2 regions of the Thalassotalea castellviae genome follow, and region 2 is predicted to be linked to the other one. Evidence: predicted binding sites of a transcription regulator. Region 2 holds the regulator's gene; the other holds the start of a gene.
What was found. Region 2 encodes FNR, which switches genes on or off when oxygen is low (the NO sensors DNR and NnrR bind a similar motif). Its sites were predicted from a motif close to TTGATCTAGATCAA; they were not measured.
Positions count from the first base shown of each region.

Region 1: the regulator FNR is predicted to act here: its motif matches at 9,560-9,573, upstream of hemN (oxygen-independent coproporphyrinogen III oxidase).

Region 1 is NZ_JAVRIF010000004.1:177,831-189,748, forward strand. Features, by position in the region: gene RM573_RS09540 (ATP-binding protein) at 1-1,757, shown strand, start outside; gene RM573_RS09545 (methyl-accepting chemotaxis protein) at 1,805-3,685, opposite strand; gene RM573_RS09550 (VF530 family protein) at 3,841-4,071, shown strand; gene purU (formyltetrahydrofolate deformylase) at 4,195-5,055, shown strand; gene RM573_RS09560 (M61 family metallopeptidase) at 5,159-6,937, shown strand; gene RM573_RS09565 (VOC family protein) at 7,087-7,617, shown strand; gene yihI (Der GTPase-activating protein YihI) at 8,436-9,008, shown strand; gene RM573_RS09575 (DUF2489 domain-containing protein) at 9,018-9,506, shown strand; gene hemN (oxygen-independent coproporphyrinogen III oxidase) at 9,633-11,003, shown strand; gene RM573_RS09585 (DUF1285 domain-containing protein) at 11,060-11,596, opposite strand; tRNA gene RM573_RS09590 (tRNA-His) at 11,795-11,870, shown strand.
Region 2 is NZ_JAVRIF010000013.1:34,620-46,537, reverse strand. Features, by position in the region: gene RM573_RS16970 (transglutaminase TgpA family protein) at 1-1,065, opposite strand, end outside; gene RM573_RS16965 (DUF58 domain-containing protein) at 1,122-2,111, opposite strand; gene RM573_RS16960 (AAA family ATPase) at 2,144-3,067, opposite strand; gene RM573_RS16955 (M14 family metallopeptidase) at 3,315-4,364, shown strand; gene RM573_RS16950 (sulfite exporter TauE/SafE family protein) at 4,437-5,102, shown strand; gene fnr (fumarate/nitrate reduction transcriptional regulator Fnr) at 5,147-5,866, shown strand; gene uspE (universal stress protein UspE) at 6,056-6,985, shown strand; gene RM573_RS16935 (PEP-CTERM sorting domain-containing protein) at 7,331-8,131, opposite strand; gene pdsO (sortase-associated OmpA-like protein PdsO) at 8,552-9,364, opposite strand; gene pdsR (proteobacterial dedicated sortase system response regulator) at 9,624-10,355, shown strand; gene pdsS (proteobacterial dedicated sortase system histidine kinase) at 10,352-11,918, shown strand, end outside.

The DNA.
Region 1 (11,918 bases), on a different contig from region 2:
GGAGCCAAGCTTCTTTTCCCGAAGCCAATGTTCAAGCACAAGTAGATGTCATTTATCGAAAAGCTAGCTATCTATTTATTGTCATTGTCATCATTGCTCTGATTGTTTTTTGGGTATATTACCGTCGACTTCAATTAAGAAAAGCCGCTCAAAAGAAAGTAGAAAATGCTCTTGTCATCGCTGAATCAGCACGAAATGAAGCCGAACAATCTGCGCAAGCTAAAATCACCTTTTTGGCAAAAATGAGTCATGAAATAAGAACGCCAATGAACGGTATATTAGGGATGGCTGAAGCGCTCAATTTTACCCCTTTAAATAAAGACCAAACTGAACTGCTTGATACTCTTGAAGGATCGGCTCGTCATTTACTTGCATTGTTAAATGATGTTTTAGATTTTTCTAAAATGGATGCAGGAAAACTTACGCTAGAATCGGTCCCCGTTAATTTTCATTTACTGGCTAAAAATGCCTTGAAAAGTTTTAGAATGGTGAATGATCAGCAAAATATTCAACTGTTATGTCACGTTGATGATGATATTACCCACAGTTATTTTACCGATCCAACTCGCCTCAATCAGGTGCTTAATAATTTGATCAGTAATGCCATCAAGTTTACCGAGCATGGTTCAATTACTTTATCAATAAAACGTATTGAACAAGCGATTAAAAAAGATGGAATTTACGACACCATCAGAATGTCTGTCACTGATACGGGGATCGGTATTTCTCCTAAACAACAATCACAACTTTTCACACCTTTTATTCAAGCCGATGACGACATTACGCGTAAATTTGGTGGTACAGGTTTAGGCTTAAGTATTTGTCAGGAAATAGTGATGGGAATGGGAGGGAAAATCAATATCCACTCTGTTGAAGGTAGTGGCAGTGAGTTTTATTTTGATCTCACATATCAACAAGCCGAATTTGAAAAGGAAATAACAGAAAGACGAAAAAACACCCGCAATGCTATTAAGCCAGAAGATGAGCGCTTTAAAGGTATTAACGTGCTTATTGCTGAAGATAATTTAGTGAATGTCAAAGTATTAACCTCGCAACTATCACGTTTAGGTATAGAAGCCGATGTCGCTTATGATGGCTTAGAAGCGTTAACAATGTATGAACGTAATTCGTATCAATTAGTCATATCAGATTGTCATATGCCAAATATGGACGGTTTTGAATTAGCGGCCAAAATAAAAGCGCTCGCAAAAGAACCCCTGTGGTTGATCGCCGTAACGGCGGATGCATTAAGTGGTGCCGCAGAAAAATGTATATCGGCAGGTTTTGATGATTATATGACAAAGCCATGTACGCAAGAAGAGATCACCGATAAAGTGAATCATGCTTATCGTGCGATTCAGAAAAAACGATTACTTCATTCGCCCCAAGCAGATGAACAAGCTACCTATTTATTATTTAATGCGGCGATACTGTTATCGCATTTTAACCATGATCGAGAACGTAGCGAGTTAGCCATTCAACCCTTTATCACGTCATGGGAACAAGAAAAACAACAGATACTCTCTGCCCTGACACGTTTAAATTTTTCAGCATTGAATAGCCACTTACAAAATTTAAAGGCTCAAATTGAGGCGTTACATCATCAAGAAATGGAAGCGGTTATCAATAACGTTTTACGTGTCTTACATGATCCCGAGACCTCTTTAACAAATGCCGCGGTTTTGAACGTGTGTAATAAACTCGATTTATTTTATATAGAAATATTGACTTGGCGAAATCAAAGTGACAATGGTTAATCATCACTTTATATCTCGCCTAATTAATCTTGTGTTTTAAAAAGAATTTACACTTTAAACTTAGCAATTAAGCGATTTAAACCACTAAATTCAGCTTGTAAACTATCACAAGCTTGATCCGTTTGTTGAAGGTTTTCAACGCCTTTTTGGTTTAAATCCATCAGCTGAATAATATCTTCATCAATTGATTTAATCACTTCACTTTGCTGTAGCGTAGCTTCGGCAACGGCATGGTTTTCTTGATCAACTTCTTGTAATGCTTGAATGATGGCTTGCATTTTATCATCTGCAATAGTGGCTTTTTCAACACTTTCTGCGCTATTGCGTTGACTTTCTTCCATGGTACTCACGACAGAAATGGTCCCTTGTTGAAGGTTTTCTATCATTCTTTCAATTTCAACCGCAGCCTCTTGCGTGCGTTGAGCCAAATGTCTTACTTCATCAGCTACCACTGCAAAACCACGACCCGCTTCACCCGCTCGCGCGGCTTCAATTGCGGCATTTAATGCTAATAAATTGGTTTGTGAACTTACCCCTTTGATCACATCTAAAATGCTAGCTATATTCTGAGTTTCAGCATTTAACTTTTCAATATCATCACTCGAATTAGCCATAGTGCCAGACAAATGATGAATGGATTCAATATTATCATTTAATGCCAGCATTCCTGCTTGCGATTGATCTTGCATACTACTGGTTAGCTCTGACGCTTTAGTCGCATTGCAAGATATTATTCCGGAAGCATTATTCAGTTGCGTGATGGCATTAGAGACATTTGAACCCCGACTTAACTGTTGTTCCGTCATTTCAATTCCGTGATGCGCACTTTGGCGTACTTGCTCAATTTGCTCGCTCAAGGTATCAGTAGAGGCTTTAACTTGTTGCATTGAACGATGTACCGTCTCAATAAAGCCATTGAAATTTAATGATAATTGACCAATTTCATCTTTCGTATCAACCGACAGTCGTTGTGTTAAATCGCCATCTCCTTCTGAAATATCTTTAATTGCATCGTTTAAATGATAAATAGGTTTCATTAAGTGGCCGAATAAAAAGTGCAACAAAATTATGGTAATTAACAGGCTCACTAAACCGACTAACACTGCGGTATTTCTTGTTGAAACGAGTGATTGATACGCTTTTTCTTTATCAAGCACTACACCAACGTACCAATTCACTGATGCGATACCATTTATCGGCACAAAAGAAACGATATTTGTATCATCAAGTTCATTTAACGTGGAAGTAAAAGCGGGTTGGCTGCCTAACAAATCGCTGACATTTTTATTGACCATCTTGTTATTGGGGTGACTTAAAATTTTGCCTTCTGATGTCACTAAATAGGCATAGCCTAAATCGAGAAAATCTATTTGGTTTAATATTTCAGTGATGTCATCGAGGACGATATCACCGCCGGCTACACCAACAAACTCACCATTTGGCATCACAGGTGCTACAGGCGAAATCACTAATTTATTAATGGTGACATCTAAATATGGTTCGGTAAATGAAGACTTTTTCGCTTGTTTAACTTGGGTATACCACGGACGTTGTCTAGCGTCGAAGTCTGCAGGTAACACAAGTGTTTCATCATCTAAAATAAATTTACCGCTGCGTTCAACACCTACATAGGCATTTTTAAATGCGCCCGCTTTCGCTGCTTGTTGTACAACTTTAAGTACTTTTGCTGTTTCCAAGTTTTCTGAGGTACTTTGGGCAATAGAGTCAACGATACGGAGTTTTCCATTTAACCAGTTTGCGATATTTCCTGTCACTGAGTAGCCAATTTCGTCGATGGCTCTATTGAGGTTTGCTTGCGTGTCATTTTTTATCGAAATGTAATTAATTGTTGTCGACACTGACAAAGCGATGATTAGTAGCAAGACACTTACTGCTATGATTTTATGGGCAAATTTAAATTGAAACACTCACAACTCACTTATTATTATTAATCCACTTCTACCATATCATCGCCACTGTGAAGTTCCAATATACGGTGAAAATTACATAGATGAATTTTTGTAAAGTATTAGCAACTCTTAACTGGTAAAATAAATTGTCCAACAGAAAATGAGCAAAAACATTGAATAATCAGCCTTATAATCCATTACACGGCATCACCTTAAAAGTATTAGTTACTGAATTAGTTGAATATTTTGGTTTTAAAGCCTTAGGGAAAGAAATTAAAATTAAGTGTTTCACTCATGATCCAAGCATTAAGTCTTCATTAACTTTTTTACGAAAAACACCTTGGGCAAGAGAAAAAGTCGAAGCTTTTTATATCAAAAACAAGCAAAAGCTCCACAACCTGTAATCTTCACTTGTTAAAAAAATGAATATGCTTATTCATTAGTTTTCTAATTAATTTGATAAATTTGATTGTTTATCCCTTTAAAACTGGCAAACTCTTTTCATCATCCCTAAAAATTAACTTCACATGAGTGAAATCAATCATTACATATTAACTTGGCAGTGCCCCGACACCTCTGGTGTGTTAGCAAAAGTAGCACAAAACTTATTTGAGCATGGTGCGTTTATTACTGAAACTGCGCAATATAGTGATCCTGATACCGATACTTTTTTTTCGCGTATTGCCTTTGATGATCGCAACATGACCGTGCCAATGGAAGAATTCAGCCGAGGTATTGAAGAGCTGGCAACGCCACTACATATGCAGCATCAATTACGTAATGTTGAAGATGTTCCAAATATTGTCATTGCCGTTTCAAAAGACGATCATTGTTTAGTTTCACTTCTGACAAAATGGAAAGCCAATGTTTTGCCCGTTAACATTGTTGCGGTTGTTTCAAATCATCTAGATTGTCAGCCTCTGGTTGATTGGCATGATATTCCTTTTCATTATTTGCCGATGGAAGCTGGAAAAAAAGCCCAACAAGAAGCACAAATGCTAAACATCATTGAGGAAACTCAAGCAGATCTTCTGGTATTAGCCCGTTATATGCAAATACTCTCGGATGATATGTGTGATAAATTACGCGGCCACGCCATTAATATCCATCATTCCTTTTTACCTAGTTTTAAAGGAGCTCGTCCTTATCATCAAGCTCATAAGCGTGGGGTAAAAGTAATTGGCGCGACTGCACATTATGTGACAGCTGACCTTGATGAAGGTCCTATTATTGTGCAAGAAGTAAAGCCTATTAACCACGCTTTCACCATCGAACAGATGGTGCATTTAGGTCATGATTTAGAAGCGGTAGCTTTGTGTCATGCCGTAAAAATGCACGCCGAACAACGTATTTGTTTAAATGGTGATAAAACAATTATTTTAACTTAATATCATTTAGTGAAAATTTTTTTGCTATTTCTCATTATGGCGTTATGAATTTCTTTGGCATTAGGGTATAAAAGCCCTAATGCACAATTAGAGTTTAGTCACAATGACAGTTCAATATAAAATATCTCCTTCAAACCTCAACAGTCATTTATTTGATGTAAGTATTCACTTTCAAAGTGAAGCCGATAAAACCTACACGCTTTCGCTTCCTGCTTGGTTACCCGGTAGTTATATGATCCGTGATTTTGCGAAAAATCTGATTGCGATCAATGCAACGGATGAACAAAATAACCGACTTGAGTTACACGCCATCGACAAACAAACGTGGCAAGTTACAGCAAAAAATAAGCAAACTACACTCAACTATCAGGTATTTGCTTTCGACTTATCCGTAAGAACCGCCTATTTAGATAATCAACGCGGATTTTTTAATGGCAGTTCAACATTCTTGGCCATTGAGGAGCTTAAAGAACAAGCCTGCTCTTTACACATATCTTCTCCAAGTGATCATTCACATTGGCGTGTAGCAACGGGATTACCTCGAAGTAAAAATACCGCTAAGTATGCCTTTGGCGAATATTATGCCGATGATTATGCTCATCTTATCGACTGCCCTGTTGCCATTGGCGATTTCGACAGTTTTGAATTTGAAGTGGAAGGCGTGATTCACCATATGGTTTTCACCAGTAAACATTATGGTGACCGTGCCAGAATTTCATCTGATGTGAGTAAGCTTTGCCAACACCATATTAATTTATTTGGTGAAGTTCCTTTTAAAGAATATTGGTTTATTACCCATTTATTAGCCGATGGATTTGGTGGCCTTGAACATAAAAACTCCACCATTTTACAAGCCAGTCGTTTCGACTTGCCTAATCCCAATACTCCACATGAGTTATCAGATGATTATCAAGCATTTTTATCGTTATGTTCCCACGAATACTTTCATGCTTGGAACATATGCCGAATAAAGCCTAAAGCCTTTATTCCTTATCAACTAGATAAAGAGTCTTACACGGAACAATTATGGGCGTATGAAGGAATCACGTCGTATTATGATGACTTTTCCCTATTTCGTGCAGGGATCATTACTTTTGAAGCCTATTTAGCCATTTTAAGTAAAGCTGCAACACGTGTGTATCGTGGTAAAGGCGAACTTAAACAAAGTGTCACTCAATCAAGTTTTTATACTTGGACTAAATTTTATCAGCAAGGTCCTGACGCCGTAAATAATATTGTTAGCTATTACGTAAAAGGCTCTTTAATTGCTTTATGGTTAGATTTAACCATTCGCGAAAAATCATCAGGTCAATACAGTTTAGACCATTTAATGAAAGAATTATGGATACATTTTGGTCGTCCAAATATTGGTACTCAGCAAGAAGATTTTATTAATATCGTGAATATATTGTGTAATGAAGATATCAGTGACGATATTAAAAATTTACTAAATACCGCCAAACGAGTTGAATTGTCTGAATTATTAAGCAAGGTTGGCGTTTCATTCAATACCAGTAAATTCAAAGAACTGAATAAAATGGAGACCACAGTTACCACAAACTATGTACCTTACATAGGCGCCCACTATAAGCCACAGTCAATCGGCTTAAAAGTTAGTCAAGTGATTGAAGATTCTCCTGCCGCCAAAGCCAGTTTAGCCGTAAACGATGTCATTATAGCTGTCGATAATATGCATGCTACGGAGAAGTCGATACAACAACTAGCCAATTATTTACCTGAAAATAGTGAGGTGATTTGTCATTATTTACGTGATGATCAGTTATTAACGAGTACATTGCAGTTTAAAGACTCACCGTTAACTGGCGTCACTTTATCTGAAACAGACAAGGCACTTAGTCAAAAATGGCAGGTCATTATTTAACGCTGTCGTTATGACTTTGACATTGAGTGTAAATATTAACGAACAATATCGTCAAGACTATGTGTAGGCGAAAGCCGCACAAATTAGTAACAAAAGTTACTTTATATTACACTTAGCCAAAGTAAGACAATAACAGCAGAGAAACTAAAATGATCAAAATTGAAAAAGTGCATCACGTTGCTTATCGTTGTAAAGACGCTAAAGAAACCGTTGAGTGGTATAAAGATAAGCTAAACATGGATTTAGTTCTCGCTATCGCTGAAGATGAAGTCCCTTCAACCAAAGCACCTGATCCTTACATGCATATTTTCTTAGATGCAGGCATGGGCAATGTATTAGCTTTTTTTGAACTACCAAACTCTGATGATATGGACCGTGACCGTAATACGCCAGCTTGGGTGCAACATTTGGCGTTAAAAGTTGCTGATGTTGATGCTTTAGTTGCCGCAAAAGAGTCATTGGTTGAAAAAGGTGTTGATGTATTAGGCCCCGTTCATCATGGGGTGTTTAAATCAATTTATTTTTTCGACCCTAGTGGCCATCGTTTGGAATTAGCCGCGGATATTGGTACGCCAGAGCAATATAAACAATTAAATGACGTTGCACATGCCATGATAGATGAATGGGCAGTGACAAAACGTGCCCCTAAACATGCAGCATGGTTACACGAGCACGATTAACGTTACTCTGTAGCAGTTAATTATTTTTGGATGCATCATTGAAAGCCCATATCCTAGCTATGGGCTTTTTTATTACTTGATCAATCTCGGCTTAAAATTCATTAACTTAGCGATGAAAAGATAGCTTTATTTTGGTAGACAATCACTAATCCACGAAAATATTCGTATAAAATTCAAACAAGCCTAGCGTAAGATAATGGCTATTAATTTTGTAAGACATTGACCATTAAATAACAAATACGATAACTATTAATAAATTTGTAACATGATTTTAACAAAGAAAAACAGTAAGTTAATAAATAAACATCAATTAAATTGTCAATTAATTTTTATTTATTACTTGCTCCATTCGTTCACTTCGGTAAAGTATTTCCAGCTACAAAGTAGCAATAATAAAAAGGATGATGTTGCACGGACAGCAATATGTATTCAAAGAATATGATAAATTCGAATAGGGATGGTTAACTAAAGTTAAGGAAGATCGTTTATTTCTTGTCCAGGGGGACAGTAGGGATAGCCTAAAAAAGTGTCAAGATGACCAAAAAAAATAAAAGACTAGGGAAGCTTAATAACAATACTGGAACATTGTATAAATTACTCAAAATTACAGGGACTGTGCTAATAGGTTAGGATTACCACTTAAGAATTGGACTATAATATTTGCAGTTTAAGTCAAATTTATAATCTCATGAACGACGGCAATGCCGTCGTTTTTTCTTCTTTAAATCGAAAAAAGCGATATATTTTCATTGAATTTCCCTTTTCCTCGCAAACTAACGTAAAATAGCGTTATTGCTCGTTAACCAACTTCGAAAATTATGTCACGTAAGAAAAAATCAAGAAAACCGGGTATTGCTCCTATTAGCGCCAACAAAGAAGATAGAAAAAAAACCGTAGAAGTGAGCAATAAAAGAGTCAAGAAAAAGCACGGTAAGGCGCCAGGCAACCGTCAACAAGAAGCACAAGTTAAGCAAAATAAAAATGCTGCTTCAAAGACGAATAAAGATCCAAGAATTGGCAGTAAAACGCCCATCGTCTTAACCAAAGCCCCGATGGCGGAAAAACAATCCACACCGAAACAAACTAAAGCCTCGCCAATAGCGGCCATCCGAGTTGTTGATAACCAACAAGCGTTAGAAGAAGAGTTATATGAAATCGAAGCGGATGCTCGTATTCAAGAGATTTTACAAAAACAAGACGATGAAATAGCGCTAAGCGAAGAAGAAATTGACTACTTTAATTTAAAAATGGATCGTCATAGCAACCTAAGAGAGCAACTAGGCTTAGATGATGACGATGAATTAGTGTCAACAGAGCAAGCTAATACTGAAGTTGATGAAGACGCATTGTGGGATAAGTTAGACAATAATAAATTTTCAGATTTCGAGTAAGGTATTTAAATGTTTGCAAATCCATGGAGTTACTTAATCGTAATCGCTGTTCTTATTGTTGCATCCTTAGCGTTTTATGCGATTAAACTCTTACGACAATTAAAAAAACAAACCGCACAGCAAGCGCAAGCAGAGCAAGAACGTCAGCGTTCTCTCAATCAGCATGACAAGAAAATACTCGACAGTATTGTGATTATCGTCAGAGCAATGAAAGAAGAACAATGTGATATTTCTGAAGGTTGCTGGCGACTGTCGGTATTGCTCGACTCCCTCAAAACCAGCGAAAATCATCATCAACAATTTCCTGCTATCTTTGAGCTCTATGAAGCGATAAAACATATGCCGATTTTAGAAGCACGTAAAAAACTTGAAAAACGAGAGCGAATGAAACTCGACTTTGAGCGGGTAAAAATTGAAGCGCGATTAGCCGATGCAGTAAAAGAAAATGTAAACACTTTACATCAATATGCTGCTGAAAGGGTCGCCGATCTTACTTAGTATGTGAGCTACATTAGCTGATATTTTATTTAAGACAATAGTTCACCTAAAGCTTGAGCGTGATCAATAACACAAGCTGTCACTTCATTATAATAAGCTCATAGTTTTTTAGTTTAGTGAACGCTCATGCAAGCCAATCAATTTTTCGACAGCACACTATTAAATAAGTACAACACCAGTGGTCCTCGCTATACTTCGTATCCAACCGCTTTAGAATTTCATGATGATTTTTCAGATCAAGACTTTATTAAAGCAATAAAAAACTCTCCTAATCGTGAATTATCTTTATATGTTCACATTCCGTTCTGCCATAGTCTTTGTTATTACTGTGGCTGCAACAAAGTAATTACCCGCCATCGCAGCAAAGCTGACACTTATTTAGAGTACCTTGCAGAAGAAATTAATGCGCGCGCCGAATTATTCACTGAATACACAGTAAAACAATTACATTGGGGTGGTGGTACACCAAGCTTTTTAACGCATCAACAAATCACAAAACTAGTGACGTTATTAAAATCGAAATTTCATTTTGCAGAACACGTGGAAATGAGCATTGAAATAGATCCTCGTGAAATTGAAATGAATTTAGCTGAACACCTCTATGACTTAGGGTTTAATCGCATTAGTATTGGTGTTCAAGACATCGACCAAAAAGTACAAGAAACCATCAATCGGGTGCAATCTACCGAATTTATTAGTGATTTTATCGCTCATGCTAAAAAAGTAGGCTTCAAATCCATAAATATAGATTTAATTTATGGGCTACCTCATCAAACCATAGAGACCTTTACCAGAACTTTACATAAAGCTCATGAAATGGATGTTGACCGTATTTCATTATTTAGCTACGCCCATCTTCCGAGTCGGTTTGCAGCACAACGTAAATTACGCGATGAATGGCTGCCGAATGTACAGCAAAAATTTGCTTTAATGAAACTCGCCATCGAAAAACTGTGCGGCTTTGGTTACGACTTTATTGGTATGGATCATTTTGCCAAACCGAATGATGAACTTTCTATCGCGCAAAGAAATGGCACTCTTCATCGTAACTTTCAAGGGTATACCACTCAAGGCAATTGTGACCTTTTAGGGCTAGGAGTATCATCAATCAGTAATATCGGACACTCTTTTTGCCAAAATATTAAAGAGCTTCAAGAGTATTATAAAGCGATTGAATCAAGAAAAAACGCGCAGATTAAAGGAGTAGAATTAAACCAAGATGATGTGATCCGCGGCGAAGTGATCCGTGAATTAATGTGTAATCTTCACCTCAATAAACATACTATTAGTCAAAAGTACGATATCCAATTTGATGATTACTTTTCAGAAGATTTATTGCTGTTAACACCTTTTATTAATGATGGTCTTATTGAGTTAACGGAAGATGCCATTCATGTCGATCAAAAGGCACGTTTACTGATACGTATAATTTGTATGAGTTTCGACGCCTACATGAAACAACACATCAATCAACAACGTTTTTCACGCGTGATTTAATTAAAAAAATCACTCGTGAAACAGTCGAGGTATTTTTAGATAGCATAAATCAGCCTTTACTCTAAATACCCTAAAATAAACTGCTCACTATCACTGGTGATGGCTAAGGCTACCTCGTTTTCTTGATCAACTTCTTGGGCAAAATTAACCCACTGGTAATAAACATTTCGATGGACTTTTGCCATCAAATTTCGGCGAACGGTGACGTAAAGACCGCCATCGTCAGAGATAGTCAACGGATGCTCTTTAGACAAGATAAACGTATCATCTAAATTGGTAGTTAGTTGCATGACGGTTTGTTCATCATCTAACCAAATCCATTGTGTGATCAACAATGGGGCATCTTCTACGGTAATTTTGACTTTTTCTACCGGGGTAACGAGAAAATATTCATCGGCTTCTTTTTTCAATACCGAAGCAAATAGTTTAACTAGAGACATGCGCTTAAAGGCCGTGCCATTATGAAACCACTGGCCATCCGCTTTTATCTGGAGATCTATTTCGCCACAATATGGTGGGTCCCACAACTCAACAGGCGGCATTTTTTGTGTGGCATTTGATTTAAGTTGTTCTGATAACTTATCTAAAGACATGATTTCACCTAACGGTAATAAGCGGTCATTTATAGTAACAAACGATGAGATTTATTGAAAAATAAAGTCAAAGGTACATCTTTTGGACACTTTAGCGATAAAGCAAAGATTTTTCTTGTCAATCGAGATATAAATGCAATATACTCTCCGCGCTTTTCCTGTCACCTATAGGACAAGGCGCTTCAAGTAATATCAGTGGTGGCTATAGCTCAGTTGGTAGAGCCCCGGATTGTGATTCCGGTTGTCGTGGGTTCAAGTCCCATTAGCCACCCCATTCTCATAGCAAAATAGTTACCTTGGCAAATTTACCGAAAATCAAATT
Region 2 (11,918 bases):
TTCTTCGGTCGATAATAATGCTGGCGGATTACCAATCAAACTCGTCACTGAGTATGATAAAGGCTGGGCAATTTTTTCACGGCTTAAAATTGTACGATCTTTCAATTGGAAGACGACTTTGTTCTGTTTAACGTCTTCTAATTTTGCTACATCTAACGCATACAACCAACGTTGGAAACTAGGCTCAGCTATCACTTGATAGGATAATTGAGGTGTACTTATATCGATATTTTGAACCGACTGTTCAGGTTCAATCAGATCTTGTTTACTTTTTTTACTCCTTCGCCACGTCGTACCGTCAAATTGATCTAAGACAATGGCCCGCCAATACATTTGTCGATAACTTGGCGTGGTCTCGGTAAATTCTACTCGAAATGCTAATTCATTTGATAAAGCTAAACGAGAAATATCACCTATGGTGACTTCGTCACTTAAGCCGGTTTTGGCAGAATTGGCCAGCGGAACATGCCATAAAGGAGAGAGCTTTGGCATAAATATAAATAATACGATGGCAAGAGGTAAACTTTGCAATAACAATTTTGCTGTTTGCTTGATGTGAGTAGTTAAATGATTATCTTTAGAAAAATAATTCAATAACCATGCTAGGTTTAATATTAGTAAACAAAATATTACCACGGTAAAGTAAATTGATTGTGTAAATATAAACGCCGTCGCTAGTATAAAAAGGCCTTGGACAACGAGCTGATAAAAATCCTTTCGGTAGCGTAGTTCAAATGGTTTAAGTAAATAAGCCAAACACAATAAATGGACCATTCCTAATAAAAGCCCTAAATGTTTAGCAGAGATAACTAATAAAAGACAGCCAACAATTGAGACTAAAATTTTTACCCAATTTGCAGGTTTTGCCATATATTGCAAAGATATAGCAAGTTGCCAGAGCAAACATAATAAACTCAATGAAATAAACCATAAAGCCAGCTCGGTCATTAATGCCGATAAATTAAGTAGTTGAATAAAAATCAATTGCAACTTCAGGGCATTAGATAAAGTAATTTCAGCATGGTTGCTAGCTTTAGCTTTTTTATTGCTTCGAAAAGAAAACATGCTAAGCATCCTTTTGATCAAACATACTTTTTATCATTTTAAAGTCGTAAAATATATTAAGCATGATAGATTGCCAGCGCTTTTAAACATTGATTAACATGCGCTTGTCCACTACCCGCTTCAATAAATGCTTCTTGACTTTGACCAGGTAACGATAAACCGAATTCAACCCCACTTTGATGATATTGAAGCACTAAATAGCACAGATTACTGAGTTTATTTTCTACTGTTGAACTTGGCATATCATTAAAATCTAAAATCAAAGCATGACTATGAGGATCACTATGTTGCTTGGTATGCCAAATATTCCTTTTGGCCACTTGTTTCCAAGCAACTTGACTTAAAGGCTCTCCGCGTTGATAACGCTTTAAATCATAAAAGTCGTCACCTTTTGTTAATACACTACTTTCAACCGCTAAATTATCTTCAAGCGGAGCGCTGATATTGTTGTTAGAATAGGATTGGCACTCAAGCGCTTTGGGAAAGCAGATCACGCTAATATCAAACTTTAATTTTGTCCAACATTTGAATAGACCTAAAGGATATTCACTAACAATAATTAAACGACCAAGGTGTTTTTCCCCTCGAGTTTTATATTTTACAGGGATGGTTACGTTTTTTTTATCTTTGATTGAAGCCACTGAGATAGGTTTTTGTTCTGAAAAGGAGAAAGTAAAAGATTGTTTATATTGCTGAGCTGAAATATTAATAGGAATGATAATTTTTTCATCAACAAACCCAAAATAAATACCATTACCGTCCACCTGTAAACCCGCCATATTAAAAAAACTATAAAACATGGTTGTGATAAATAAACTCGTAAATAAATAACTCAAAAGAATGATGAGGTTATTTTGATAATTGGTTCCTAAAATAAAAAGCAAAACGATAAAAAAGATGAAAGCAAGACCAAATCGGCTAGGCAAAATAAAGATATTTCTTTGTGCAAGCTTATGATTAGGCTGACTTGGCATACGTTGATTCAACCAAGTATCAAACTTTTTAGTGAAAAATTGTTTAATTAATCGACTTAACTTACGTAACATAGCTTATGAGCATCCATGATGAGTTAAACGTTTTAATCACTGAAAAATGATGCGCTATCAACTGTACTCAGTATTTGTGTTGAGAATGATTCGTGACCGGTCATTTGACGCCCAACCATTCTATGTTCACAGACGGCACTAAACACTGATTTAATATCGTCAGGAAGGACATGATCTCGATTATCAATAAATGCCCAAGCCTTCGCTGCAGCGATCAGCGCTTTGCCTGCTCTAGGTGATAACGGATTTACGGCTAATTGGCCACTGCGAGAATGTTCAAATAACGCAATAACATAATCGATAACCGGATCTGAAACATAAAGATTACTGATTTGTTTTTGTATTGTTTGTAATTTTTCTAGGGAAATAATCGAATGTATTTCCTCATAATTTAACGAAATATTGGCAGATTTTAATATTTGTTGTTCCGCCTTTTTATCTGGGAAGCCTAATGAAATTCTCATCATAAAACGATCTAGTTGAGATTCTGGCAAGGGATAAGTTCCTGCATGAAATAATGGGTTTTGTGTTGCAATGACAAAAAAAGGTCTGGGTAAAGAATGCGTGCAGCCATCAAGACTAACACTATTTTCTTCCATCGCTTCTAATAACGCACTTTGTGTCTTAGGGCTGGCTCGATTGATTTCATCGGCTAAAACGACTTGGTTAAAAATAGGCCCTTTGTGCAAGGTAAACGTATGTTTTTCTGTATCGAAAATTGACACGCCTATAACATCAGCAGGCAACAAATCGCTGGTAAATTGAACTCGTTGATAATTTAACCCTACTGAAGACGCTAATACATGGGCTAAAGTCGTTTTTCCCATACCGGGTAAATCTTCAATCAATAAATGCCCTTTTGCTAGTAAACAGGCTAGTGCTAATTTGACTTGTTCAGGTTTACCGATCACAAATCGTTCAATCTGTGATAACGCTTGAATGACGAGTTCTTGCATGAATATCCTTTTACTAAAATGGTTTAATAAAAATTTATTGACCTTAATCAACAAGTTCCACCTTTGAGTATGACATGCTATCTGCTCGTTAACAAAGCAGATAATAGAAACTTAAATAGTGCCTGTTATTTCTACATAATAATGAATTGTTTTTACACGTCAAAGTGTCCGTTGATAACTATAATATTAACTTTTAATCAATAAAAACAATCCGTTAATGATATTACTTAGTGATAATAAAAAACATATGAATATAGATTTTTATGACATTGAATATTTAAATAACCCAGAGCCAATTACGCTTAAAGCTGACTTTAAACAGTTTTTATTATCATTAGATGTACCAACCGTGATTGATGTAGCCGGTAAACATGTTGATAAATGTCGTGTTATTGTCACTTTATTACATGGTAATGAACCATCAGGATTAATTGCCATTCACCGTTGGTTGACTTCCTTAGGGGAATTACCGACACCGCAAACGAATATTAGGTTTATTATTTGTTCAGTAGAGGCCGCGAATGCCAGCCCGTTACTAAGTCAACGTTTTTTACCGCATGGAATTGATCTAAATCGCTGTTTTGGTATTTCACGAAATGATGGTTACTATGCTCGAGCTCGACTCATTGAAGAAGCCATTAGAGAAGTAACCCCTGAATTCGTCGTTGACTTACATAACTGTTCGGGTTCAAGTCCTGCTTTTGCTGTATCGCCGACGTTATCAATGAAAGAAATCGCGTTAACTTCATTTTTTTGCGATGCGGTAATTTTATCAGGCTTACAAATAGGCGCATTAACTGAACAAGCTTTTAGTTGTCCAACCATAACAATTGAGTGTGGAGGCAGTAATGACGAACAAGCGCATGAAGTCGCTTTTGAAGGAATACAAAACATCGCTGAATGTCCGCCAAACGTTAATTACCCACAAAAAAAATCCGTTGAGATAATTTGTAAACCCTTACGGTTAACGTTAAAAAACAATGTAGAACTAACCTATAGCCATCACTATGAAGGTGAATGTGGTGTGACGTTATTAGATAATATTGAGCAATTTAATTATGGTGGCGCTCATCAAGGTCAAATGCTAGGTTGGTTAGATTCAAAAGGGTTAAAAAATTTGCAATTATTAAATGAAGATCAAGAAAACGTTATCGACGAATTTTTCACTTTACGAGACAATCAATTAGTCTGTGCAACTCATTTGAGAATATTTAAAGCAACAACAAACAAGTTTATCGCCAAAAATGATTGTTTATTTTATGTCGTTAAACATTCTTTAGGAACCTTTGAAACGTGATAAATAGTTTTTACCTGTGATGAATAATGTTAACCTCCAGCCAAGATTGTCAGTGAAAGATATTGTCTTTGTATGGAATTAGATTTTCTATCAGCCTTCGTCATCGGTTTATTAGGTGGTGGTCATTGTATTGCGATGTGTGGAGGCATTACCACCATGCTTACGTCTGCATTACCGCAACAAATAAACAAAACCCCCTTTATATTAAGCTATAACGTAGGGCGAATATTTTCGTATTCTTTGATAGGTGCTATCGCAGGTTTAACCGGCTCACTCGCAATTAAACACTTAGGATTTCCTATTGTCACTTTAAAAATTATTGCCGGTATTTTTTTAATCTTGCTCGGATTATACATTGGTCAATGGTTATTATGGATATCAAAAGTTGAAGTAATTGGTAAACACCTTTGGCAACACTTATCGCCTTTAAGTAAAAAGATAATTCCGATAAAGAGTGTAAAGAAATCTTTCCTTTTAGGTACCTTATGGGGTTGGTTACCATGTGGTTTAGTTTATTCAACATTAACCTGGTCTTTAGCCAGCGGCAACGCAATAAAAGGAGGTTTGATCATGATGTTTTTTGGGCTTGGTACTTTACCTGCGTTATTGACGGTTTCATTTGGTTTTACTTTTATAAAGCTATTAATGCAAAATAATTATTTTAGAAAAACTATGGCGTTATTACTAATAAGTTATGGTATCTTGACGCTAAAATTTGCATATACACAAATGTTCTAATACCATACTCGAAGTGGATAATTAACTTAGATGTTAAGGAAAATATGTACAAGAATCAAAGCGCATCACAACAACATATTCATTGCCAAAATTGTAGCATCAGTGAACTTTGTCTACCGTATTCTCTTGATGAAAAAGAGTTAGAAACCCTTGATGAAATCATTGACCGGAAACGCCCTATCCATAAAGGTGAGCAGCTTTTTCAAGATGGTCAAACTATGCAGTCCTTATACGCTATACGCTCTGGCACTTTCAAAACGTTTACGGTAAACGAAAGTGGTGAAGAACAAATTACCGGCTTCCATTTAGCAGGAGATTTATTAGGGTTTGATGCCATAGCAGAGTCTGAACATCCGAGCTTTGCAAAAGCATTAGAAACTTCAATGGTTTGTGAAATCCCCTATAATACCTTAGATAATTTATCTAATCATATGCCAAAGCTTAAAAAGCAAATCCTTCGTATGATGAGCTCTGAAATTAAAAATGATCAAGAAATGTTAACTTTATTGAACCGTAAGAATGCTGAGCAGCGTCTTGCTACATTTTTATGTGCCTTAAGCGCCCGTTATCACGCTAGGGGATTATCAGCCACTGAGTTCAGGTTGACGATGACTCGCAGTGATATTGGCAATTATATCGGCTTAACGGTTGAAACAATTAGTCGCTTATTGAATCGATTCAATAAAAATGACTTAATTAAAGTTGATGGCAAGCTTATTACGATTTTAGACAGCGATAAGCTTGAAGATTGTGCTGCGCTATAGCAGCAGATCACTCTCCCACATACTTTTCCTTGCGTAAATATTTCTCAAACATCTGTAAAGTATTTGCTTGCTTAACTTTTCCTTCAATACGACCAATTTATTGATTTAAAACAATCTTCAACTATGTGTTATATAAGAATATAACTATACTGATAGTAAATCATTAACATGAGTTATTCTGGAGCGAATATGGAAAAGTATCATCAAATATTAGCAATCATAGATCCAACCACTGAAGATCAAAAAGCCTTAAAAAGAGCGATTGAATTAGCCAAACAAACTCAGGCCACCATCACAGCTTTCCTTTCGATATATGATTTTTCTTATGAGATGACTACCATGCTGTCAAACGATGAGCGTGAAGCTATGCGCAACTCGTTAATTAATGATCGTATTCAATGGTTGAATGAGTTAATTAACGTTTTACCACACGATAATATTGCAATAGATACTAAAGTAATTTGGCACAATAGACCTTTTGAACCCATTATTGAAGAAGTATTAAATAATGGCTATGACATAGTCATTAAAGGGACACATCAGCACGATAAATTAAAATCAGTCATATTCACGCCAACTGATTGGCATATCTTAAGAAAATGTCCCTGTCCTGTTTTATTAGTGAAAGATCATTTATGGCCGATGAATGGCAATATTGTCGCGGCACTCAATGTAGGCAGTGCTGAAGCAGAGCATCAATCTTTAAATGTAAAAATAACAGAAGAAGCGATCAATCTATCAAAATTGATCAAGGCAAATGTTCATTTGGTCAACTCTTTCCCTGGCACTCCCGTTAATATCGCAATTGAGATCCCTGAATTTAATGCAAACGAATACAACGAATCCATGTTAAGTCATCATATAGAAGCGATGGATGAGCATGCTCAACAGTTTGCAATCAGTAAAGAGCACACCCATGTGGAAGAAGGTTTACCAGAAGATATCATTGTCAGGCTGGCAGACGAATTAGATGCAGAATTAGTGATCTTAGGTACTATTGGCCGAACAGGATTATCCGCTGCCCTGATCGGGAATACTGCTGAACATTTAATTGATAATTTAAACTGTGATGTTTTAGCCTTAAAACCGGATGGATATGTTTCACCACTTGCCAATTAACGCTTATGTTAAAGACCATTTTATCAATGTATTAAATAATAAGTTTAATACGCAAACAAGGTAACACATTGCTTGTTTTATTTACTAGGGCCGTTTTGCTGAAATAGCAAAGCGGCTTATTTTTTCAGTAAAAATATTTATTTTTATTTTTATATTTATCAAGAAAATTAATTAACAAAAGTGATGAAAGAACTTTAACAGACTAATGTTGATTGATTCTGATGGAGACAATTTAAAATAACAGCCCAAAACGGCTCAACATCAACGTTAGATATGGTGTTGTTTGTCTTTAAAAATAAAAACACTGATCTAATTGATCAGTGTTTTACATTACCACGTAAATATTTAACCTTTTTGGTTAAATTTACGGAAAGCCAACCCTATTAAGCCCAAAGCAAAAATAGCTAGTGTTGAGGGTTCAGGAACGTCTGTTTGAGGAGAGTATGCGCCATATACAGCAGAGCCAAAATGTGCACTTCCCCCTAGAAATGTATGATTTTGATTGACGAGATCTAAAAGGTAATAACCATTAGTATAGTCATTAGCATATAAATTCCCATTGGCATCAAAAGCGATCGTTTCACTTGCTGGTGCAGACATTAAAAAAGTAGAAACTAGTGTATTAGGATCAATAACATACAATTGACCAGAGTCAACAGCAAAGATGGTACCCGCAAGAAAGGTTCCTAAAATAGTTTCTACATTGGTTGTTGCAACTGATATTCCATCGTATGAGCTATGCCCTACAAATGCTCCTAAATAAGTTGTCGCCGCATTAGAGGTATTGATACTATATAAACCAGTACTGGTAGCGCTTAACAAGTTGTTATTTAAATCAAAGGTTGCTGACTCTGAACTCCCTTGCCAAAGTCCACTGCCGATAAGTGAGGTTGAGCCATTATTAATGTCAACTGAATAGACAGTAGTACCATTTATCCCAAAAAGTGAGTTACTATTATCAAAGGCTAAGCCTAAATTCCAAAGACTCGAACCTAAAACGGTAGTTGTGCCTGTATTAGTATCAAACACGGTTAATGGTGTACCTGCACTTATGGGATCTGAACCATAAATTAATGCTGCATTTGATGTACAACTAATGGCCAATGCAAAGCTAGTAACTAAGCCTTTCAGAAATTTGTATTTCATTTGAGTTATCCTTCTAATCCCTTTTCATCAAAAATGAAAGGTATTTATGTATGGCTAAAAGTACGTTAAAAATATTAAAGTGCATAAAAGATGCCATCTCAGTAATCCACTAAGAATCATAAAGTTACAGAAGACGGAATTATTATGCTTTTACTTATGTAAAATTTCCCGACAGCACGTCCGTTCAATTTTCAGAAATGATTTATAGCGTTAATGGCTTTTTTATACACGTTAATAATGATGTTATGACTGTCAAAATGAAAAAGAATTTGTCGAATACAAGATAATTTATTTACCATAGAAAAAGAGCCACTATTGAAAAATAGTCGCTCTATATTGACGTAATAGGCTATTAAAATAACGTCTTGGTTTTCTTTGTGACTTCACCGCTATCTAGTACTATGATTCTTCGAATTAGCGTTAATAATTTCCCACCATTTGTTGCTGCTTTAAAGACTCTTCTGTTGAATCATGACTAGTTTTAAGTTTGATGACAACGCGTCGATCATAAAAACTAACTTCTTGCTGATTATTAGCGACAACCGGAGATTCTTCTCCATAAGCAAATAAGTTGATGCGTTCAGCTGTTATTCCTTTATCTATTAAAGCATGTTTAACCGCATTGACTCGAGCAATTGATAAGGCATGGTTAAGCGCTTCGTTACCTTGTAAATCGGTATAACCTGATAAATCAATCATCAATTCAGGCGCTTGCTTGAGTAAACTCACTAACGAGTCAATTTGACCTTGATAATGCGGTTGAATATCACTTGACCCTGTTGAAAATTGTAAACTCATTAATAAGTTTTCAGCTTGTAATTGTGTTGTATTGTGTTGACTGTTTTGTAATGCGAGTAATTCATTTTGGTATTCTTGTTCAATCTGCTCCATTTTTCGCTGATAATTTGCTAGGGCAAGTTGATGGTTATTCTGTTCTTTTGAAAGTTGCACTACTAACTCATCTTTATCATTACTGACATTGATATGTTTTGCTGTAAACACACCTAGGATCCCTGAAACAAAAGCCCCTACTGGCCCTGCTACTACAGCCCCTAATACAAGACCACTTCCAAAGCCAATATTTTCGTTTTGTTTATGTTGCTCTGCTTTAGTCAATTCACTAGTTTTTACATCATCATTTGCCATTAAGGGTGTTGAAATTAATGAGGTTGCTACAAAGCATGCTAAGCAAGTTTTTTTTATCGTCACCTGATTTAAAGTTGAATTTTTCATAATGCCACCGTTATTGATTAGTTAGTTAAAGTTAAAATTTAAGCGTTGTCTTCGCTTCTTTGTGATGACTGTATTAAACCAAGTAAAAATGCCATTAAAAGGTCACAATAATGGCAATGCAATAAACAAATGTGGCAACAATATGGCAATGTGACGAAATTCAGGAATTTATTGATAAATTTTTATATAGTGACGTTGTCAATAAAACAGATACGTCTCAAATAACTTGAGTCAAGTCGATTTAGGTAAAGATATATAAATGTCAAAAAGAATTGCTATCGTCGAAGATGAAGCCGCGATTAGAGAAAACTATGCTGACGTACTTAGAGCACAAGGTTATCAAGTTCAAACTTATGCCAATAGAGCTTCAGCGACACAAGCCTTTAGTATTAAGTTACCTCATTTAGTTATTTTAGATATTGGCCTAGAACAAGAATATGATGGCGGCTTCACTTTATGCCAATGGTTAAGAAATTTATCGGTGACTTTACCGATTATTTTTTTAACCGCCCGTGACAATGATGTCGATACTGTGTCGGGTTTGCGCATTGGCGCAGATGACTACTTAACCAAAGATATTAGCTTACCTCATTTAACCGCAAGAATTTCAGCGTTATTTAGACGTGAAGACGCTTTAAATAAACCCACTGAACAAGATCATTTACTCACCGTCAATGATTTAACCATCGATAGTCAAAGAATGACGGTAAAATGGCAAGATAAGCTAATTGATTTAACAATAACAGAATTTTGGATGGTTTATGCCTTAGCCAAAACTCCTGGTCATGTTAAAAACCGCCAACAACTGATGCAAGATTCTAAAATTTATGTTGATGACAGTACAATCACCTCACATATTAAACGGATCAGGAAAAAATTTAATCTTCGTGACAAAGATTTTGACTGTATTGAAACGGTTTATGGCATGGGTTATCGATGGGAGCAAGGAAACACAACAAGTGTCAATAACAAGGTAACTTCTCAAGTATGAAGTTTAGGTTTGGTTTACGCAGTAAGTTATTATTACTTTCATCCTTTTTAGTCGTTATTCCTTGGTTTGGCTATCAATATGTGTGGGAGATGGAAAAATATTTAAGGTTTGGTCAAGAGCAAACCATTATTGGCACTGCACGCGCCCTTGCCACGGCATTGCATGAGCGCCCCAATCTGTTTAATAACCAAGCGAGCTTTTTACCAAGTGTCGAAAAAGGGAAAGATTTATATGGTTATCAACTGAACCATCCAATAAATTTAGATGGCAGTCACCAAGATTGGCCAAACTATCTCGCTAAATCGCATTATTACGGTGTTAATAACCAAGTGACCAATAGCGATTCCAAAGCAACTTTACCGCTTGAAAAGCTCTCAAATAATTACACAGCAGCCGTTGGCAAATATGATAAGTATTTGTATTTTTTCGTCAGCGTTGTCGATGATAAAGTCATTTACCGTGATAAAAACGCCCGCAGTATTAATCTGAATGACCGTTTAGAGCTGGCTTTCACAACTCCTGAAGGTAAATTTCAACGCTATCTTGTCGCAAATAAGCAAGCTGGATGGTTAGATATCTTTCAAATACAAAATGACGATCTTACTCCTCCAACCCCGGCTCTGTTTATCCAAGGAAAATGGCTTGAAACGACCCAAGGTTATAATATTGAGTTTCGGATCCCGTTAAAAAATATTAGTGATAATTTAGCCTTTGCTATTCACGATGTTGATGAGAGGTTTGGACAAACAAACAGTATTATAGCCAGCGCGAATACAGCCAATAAAGATTCGTTAGGCACAATACTCGTGCCCTCTCCAGAAATAGAACGTATTGTTAAAGGCATGAGTTACACCAATTCAAGTGTATGGGTTGTCGACCAACATCATCGCGTACTCGCCAAAGCAGGCGATATTCAACAGGCCAATGGCCTTTGGCAAAAAAATAAAATTAATCAAAATCAAGAAGATTGGCGTACCGAGTTACAATCTTTATTGAAACCATTATTTAACCGATTATTAACCCAACCACCGAAAGCATTTATTGATCAACTTTATGATGCCCAAAACCTGACAGGTAAACATATTGAATCCGCCTTACAAGGTATTCCGCAGTCTCAATGGCGACTTTCCAGCGATAATAAAGCCGTTATTTTAACCGCAGCGTATCCAATTTATTTTGGTAATAAAGTCCATGGTGCTGTTATTGTTGAAGAAACCAATAATGGTATTCGCACGGTCAGAAACCAAGCACTGGAAAAATTATTTACCAGCATATTAGCCATCATGCTTTTTGGTATTATGGCATTCTTTTTTTTCGCAACTAGGATCTCGAATAGGATCAGAGCTTTACGTAATCAAGCTGAGCAAGCCATTGATGAACACGGCAGAATTAATGAAGTGATGATCGCATCAACGAATAACGATGAAATTGGTGATCTATCACGAAGTTTTGCCACCGCGGTAAGTCGATTAAGTCAATATAACCATTATCTGGAGAACATGTCTTCTCGGCTTTCTCATGAGTTAAGAACACCGATTGCTGTGGTTAGAACATCATTAGAAA